One region of the Exiguobacterium sp. N4-1P genome, then DNA from elsewhere that is predicted to be linked to it. Evidence: riboswitches for the same ligand, from Rfam matches in the RefSeq annotation. Region 1 holds a riboswitch; the other holds the start of a gene.
What was found. Region 1 has a riboswitch for S-adenosylmethionine ahead of metK (methionine adenosyltransferase). Riboswitches for the same ligand answer to the same signal wherever they lie in the genome.
Positions count from the first base shown of each region.

Region 2: another riboswitch for S-adenosylmethionine. It lies ahead of mtnK (S-methyl-5-thioribose kinase); the one in region 1 lies ahead of metK (methionine adenosyltransferase).

Region 1 is NZ_CP022236.1:2,176,935-2,180,073, forward strand. It holds gene A0126_RS11230 (GNAT family N-acetyltransferase) at 1-130, opposite strand, end outside; gene metK (methionine adenosyltransferase) at 272-1,480, opposite strand; SAM riboswitch class I at 1,609-1,735, opposite strand; gene pckA (phosphoenolpyruvate carboxykinase (ATP)) at 1,968-3,139, shown strand, end outside.
Region 2 is NZ_CP022236.1:398,102-401,240, forward strand. It holds gene A0126_RS02135 (2,3-diketo-5-methylthiopentyl-1-phosphate enolase) at 1-1,022, opposite strand, end outside; SAM riboswitch class I at 1,103-1,204, opposite strand; SAM riboswitch class I at 1,409-1,511, shown strand; gene mtnK (S-methyl-5-thioribose kinase) at 1,588-2,757, shown strand; gene mtnA (S-methyl-5-thioribose-1-phosphate isomerase) at 2,754-3,139, shown strand, end outside.

The DNA.
Region 1 (3,139 bases):
GATACGCCTCTTGTACGAAATGGGCTTTCGAGCTTTCCGAGTAAATCTCTTCATACGTATCCATCCAAGAGGTGATGGCAATATCATGAATGCGTGCCGCATCAGTAGGAATTGCTTCGCGTATCTCCATATCGGACTCCCCCTTTTTTCCGTTTACCGGTACATGTTCTTTTACCCTGTTCTAGAAAAATCATTCGTTTCCCTCCAAAATTCGAGACAAACAAAAAAAGTTCAGAAACAAACTCGTGCGAGTCTGCTTCTGAACTGAAAATTAAGCGAATCGTTTCGCTTGTTCTTCAAGAATTGCTGCTTTATCAGTTTGCTCCCATGGTAATTCGATATCTGTACGACCGAAATGACCATAAGCTGCTGTCTGACGATAAATCGGACGGCGAAGATCAAGCATCTTGATGATCCCTGCTGGGCGAAGATCGAAATTTTCGGCAACGAGTTCGACGAGTTGTGCTTCTGGAAGTTTACCTGTTCCAAACGTATCAACTGCAATCGATACTGGGTGCGCGACACCAATCGCATACGCAAGTTGAACTTCTGCTTTATCTGCAAGACCAGAAGCTACGAGGTTTTTCGCGACGTAACGTGCTGCATATGCTGCAGAACGGTCAACTTTTGTTGGATCTTTACCAGAGAATGCGCCGCCGCCATGACGTGCATAGCCACCATACGTATCAACGATGATTTTACGTCCAGTTAATCCTGCATCACCTTGTGGTCCACCGATGACGAAGCGACCTGTCGGGTTAATGAAGAACTTTGTTTCCGCATCGATGTATTCTGATGGAATCACAGGTGCGATGACATGCTCTTTCAGGTCTGCTTGGATTTGCTCAAGCGTCACTTCTTCTGCATGTTGTGTTGAGATGACGATTGTATCGACACGAACCGGTTCGTTGTTCTCATTGTATTCTACAGTTACTTGCGTCTTACCATCCGGACGGAGGTAGTCAAGTTGTCCAGTTTTACGGACTTCTGCGAGACGACGAGCAAGTTTGTGTGAAAGTGAGATCGGAAGTGGCATCAATTCAGGCGTTTCTTTCGTTGCATAACCGAACATGAGACCTTGGTCCCCTGCACCGATTGCATCGATTTCTTCATCTGACATGTTACCTTCGCGTGCTTCAAGCGCTTGGTCAACACCGAGAGCGATATCTGCTGATTGCTCATCGATTGAAGTCAATACAGCACAAGTGTCTGCATCGAAACCATATTTAGCGCGTGTATAGCCAATCTCACGAATTGTTTCGCGAACGACTTTCGGGATATCGACATAAGTCGATGTCGTGATTTCACCTGCGACGAGGACAAGTCCTGTCGTGACAGATGTTTCAGCAGCGACACGAGCATTCGGATCGGCTGCGAGGATTGCATCTAAGATAGAATCCGAGATTTGGTCACAGATTTTATCCGGGTGACCTTCAGTAACTGACTCCGACGTAAATAGTCGGCGATTAAGGTTTGTCATGTTTGACCCTCCCAAAAAAGAATTTGACGGTGTACTCATTTCCCCTAGTTGAGTGGGACGGTAAAATGAAAAAAACCTCTCCATGTCCAAAAAATGGTCAGGGAAAGGTTGTGCGTTCTTCCTTTACCCTCTTATCGTTCGAAGTGTTTACTTCGCTTCAGGAGAGCACCTTTTCCTTCATTAATAGAATTCTTAATGTAGGACGGTTGCCGGGTTTCTTCGGGCCTTGTTCCCTCCACCTGCTCAGAATAAGAGTATCCGTTACGAATTACATGATATAAAGTTGTGACCACTCTGTCAAGCTACGTTTTAATTTCTAGTCGAAACTTTCCCGAAGAGATGTTAAACTGTTAATGCTGAAAGCGTTTCCAAATAAATAGAAATCAGCGCTAAAAAAGGATTGCTCACCCTTTAGTATGTCATATATAATAAATGTGTCATACTAAATGTCAGAGCTAAACCAACGTAGGGGAAAGGTGGGGTCAGGATGCCGATGACGGTCCTGAATATCGAAGAGCTACTCAAGAAGGAGCATGTGTTCAAACAACTATCTGTTGCTGAGCTAGTCGAACATGCAATTCGTAACGAAGAAGGGGTTCTTGCTGAAAATGGCGCTCTGTCTGTAGAAACGGGGAAATTTACAGGTCGTTCACCTAAAGACAAGTTCATTGTTCGCGATCAGTCATGCGAGTCACATATCGATTGGGGCCATGTCAATCAACCGATGGAAGCAGACAACTTCGAACAACTTTTACAAAAAGTTCTTCGCTACATGAATGAAGCAGATCAGCTCTACTACACAGAAGCTGCTGCTGGTGCAGACACTCATTTTACCCTTCCGGTTCGGATCGTGACACAATATGCTTGGCATAATTTGTTTGCAAAACAACTATTTTTGCGTGAATATCCGACAGAAGCTGCTTTTGAGCCTTTCACGGTTATTTATGCGCCTCACTTCAAAGCAGATCCGAAAGTCGATGGAACGAATTCCGAAACGTTCATCGCCATGTCATTCGAACATCGGATTGTCTTAATCGGTGGAACAGAATATGCGGGCGAAATCAAAAAATCGATTTTCTCTGTCATGAACTACCTTTTACCTCAACGAGACGTCTTATCGATGCATTGCTCGGCTAACGTCGGTCATGAGGGTGACGTCGCTTTATTCTTCGGATTATCCGGTACTGGTAAGACCACACTGTCTGCTGACGACAGTCGTCAATTGATTGGTGACGATGAGCACGGGTGGTCCAACGACGGCGTCTTCAATATCGAAGGTGGCTGTTACGCAAAAACGGTCAACCTATCGCACGAAAAAGAACCACAAATCTTTGATGCGATTCGTTTTGGCACTGTCCTCGAAAACGTCGTCCTCGATGATGCACGAATTCCTGACTATGATGATACGTCAAAAACGGAAAACACACGGGCCGCTTATCCGATTACAGCGATTGATAATATTGCAGTACCATCACGCGCCGGACATCCGAAAACGATTGTCTTTTTAACAGCTGATGCTTACGGCGTCCTGCCGCCAATCAGTAAGTTGACGAAGGAGCAAGCGATGTATCACTTCTTATCCGGGTATACATCGAAGTTAGCCGGGACAGAGCGTGGCGTAACAGAACCGGAAGCGACATTCTCGACATGCTTCGGTTC
Region 2 (3,139 bases), 1.3 Mb from region 1:
ACGGAATCGACGCCGAAATCACGAACAAGCTGGGCGACGAGACCCGGGTGGATTCCGGCGGACGGGACCGGGAGAATTGTTTTGGTCTCACCGATTCGGGTCGCTTCGACGGCAATCCCGCGGGCCAAGTCTTTGGCGAGGGCGACATTCCCGTACGGCGACGGGAACAGTGTCAAGTCGGCACCGGCAATCCGCGGCAACGTTCCGAGCAGGACCGGGGCGGCAATCCCGTACTCGGGACTGGCGATCAAGGCACCGCTCAACGCCGGATGATTAAAGATCGGGACCGGGATTTCCGGATCGGCTGCCAGTTCCCGCAAGACATCAAGCCCGTATGTAAACGTGTTGAGCAGGAGGGCTGTCGCTCCGGCTTCGACCAGTCGTTTCGCCTGCTCTTTCAAGCGGAAGACCGGACCACTCAATGTAATCGCATAAAGGGCCCGTTTACCGGTCCGTTCATAGTGTGCATCGAGGACTTCCCGTCCAATCCGCGCCCGGTCGAGTGCCGGTGTCAGCGGATTGTCGTATAAGATTTCGTCATCCTTGACGAGATCAATCCCGCCGGCGAGCTGGGCTTCCAGTTGTTCCCGTAAAAAAACGAGATCCCGTCCGATGACGCCTTTGAAGATGCTCATCAACAGGGGGCGATCATGGACTTGGATCAATTGGCGGACGCCCTCAATGCCGAATTTAGCACCGGGGAAATCCGGTGTGAATGAAGCGGGAAGCTGAAGATCCGTCAGTTTGATTTGACCGTCGAGTGACAGCTTGCCGAAGACGGTCGTCAAAATCGCCGAAAAGTCTCGTGAGACGTTGTGTTCCGGATAACGGATCGTGACATACCCTTTTCCGTCGTGTTCTTCCGTATGGACGACTTGTCCTTTAAAGGATTCAAGCTGTTGTTGTTCCAAGTGATTCAAATCGGTCCATGAGCCGACCGTCAGACCGAGGGCGATTTGCTCTGCCCGTTTTGGTAACTGATCGGTCACGCCGAGTTGGTAAGTTGCGGTAATGTACGCCATGATCGTCGTCTCTCCCTTGTTAAAAAATACAAAAATGGTCCCTCGTCAATGACAAGAGACCATGAAAAATTGCGCGTGGACTCTTATCTGTCAGCGTGTTAGCTGCAAGAATTAGCACCGTGCCAACTGGTCGGTTGCTGCGACATCATAGGGCTCGTCCCTCCGTCTGCTCTTGATAAGAATTGGATGAAATTGTGAAATCTAATTGCAATTTTTACATGAGATGGACGTGATGTCAAATAATTTTTTGAAAATTTATTTTTTTTGAAATCAGCTTCTATAGATGGCGGTCTTTTAAATGGTTTTTCACTAAAAATTGGAATTGACAGATGATTTAAGACGGGCGTAATATTCGAATCAACATCGAACACAACAACCACATATGACTCTTATCGTGAGTTGGCAGAGGGAATTGGCCCGAAGACGCCGCAGCAACCGACCATCCGGCACGGTGCTACATCCAACAGACATTCGTCTGAGAGATAAGAGGACGGATGATACCCCGCGCCTCTTTTCTATGACGAAAAGCGGCGTTTTTTTGTGTAGAAATGAAGGGGGAAGCAAGATGGCATATCAAGCATTTACAGAACAGGACGCCATTAAACGTGTCCGGGAACTCGGACTCATCGGACAGGAAGAAGCGACGGCAGAAGAAATCGGCGACGGCAACTTGAACTTAGTCTTTCGGATTCAGGCAGGGAAAGAACGTTTGATCTTGAAGCAGGCATTACCTTATGCAAAAGTCGTCGGGGAAAGCTGGCCCTTGTCACTCGAGCGGGCCTGGATCGAACAGTTGGCACTGAAGGAATTCGCAAAATACGCGACGCCATTCGTTCCACGGGTCTTTCATGCGAGTCATGAAGAAGCGTATACAGTGATGGAGGACTTGTCGCACCTGCAAATCGTTCGGACGGGATTGCTCGCAGGCGAAACCTACCCGCTCCTTGCAGAACATGTCGGTTCTTACTTGGCACGGACGTTATTTTTCACGTCAGATTTTGCGCTCGGTCCGGTCGGAAAAAAACAGGTCGCACGTGACTATTACAACCCGGATTTATGCGACATTACGGAAAAGTTAATCTTTACGGATCCGTTTTACGACGCGGAAACAAACAACATCGAGAGCGGCTTGGAAACAGACGTACAGCAGCTCTGGCAGGACGAAAAACTGAAGCGGGAAGTCGCGAAGCTCGAAACGTTGTTCATCACGAAAGGGGAGGCCTTATTACACGGAGATTTACATACAGGAAGCATTTTTGCTTCGGCGGGCGAAACGAAAATCATCGATCCGGAGTTCGCTTTTTACGGACCGTTCGGGTTTGATGTCGGTCAGTTCATTGCCCACCTCTGCTTTGCGGCGTATCCGAACTATGCTGAGTTGCGGGAGAAGCGGGTGAAGGATATCGATACGTTCTGGCTGACGTTTGCTTCGACGTTCACGGCACTGTGGGAACGGGAAGCCGTCGAACCTTTCCGGACGGTACCCGGGCTTGTCGATGATGTCCTCAGTACAATTCTCCAAGACGCGCTCGGTTTCGCCGGTTGTGAACTGATCCGGCGGACGATTGGTTTGGCACCGGTCGCTGATTTGGAACAAATTCCGGATGCTGCGACGCGCCTTGAACGGAAACGTCATGCGTTACGCCTCGGGACGGCATTGATTAAACGGCGCGGCGAATGTAAGACGTTTACCGATCTCCGGAATTTTGACGTGACGGAGGAATTGAGCCGATGAGCGAGTTTATCCGTAGTGTCATCTATGAGCGGGCGTGCTTAAAGATCCTTGATCAGACCCGTCTCCCGCAAGAAGAACGGTACGAAGTCATTCATGATTTGGCGCAAGCGGTTGAGGCGATTAAACAACTTCGTGTCCGGGGGGCGCCGGCAATCAGTCTGTTCGGTGGATTCGTCCTCGTGCAGGAAGCGTTCCGGACGACGGGATCGCTTGACGAGGTCAAACAAAAACTGTTGACGGTATCGGCGGAGTTACTGGCGACCCGGCCGACCGCCGTCAATTTGCGGAACGTACTCGATGCGCTCAATCAGCTTATCCTTTCGAGCACAACGCTCGAGGAACTGCCGAAACGTCTGGAACAAAAAGTAATTGCCCTTTATGA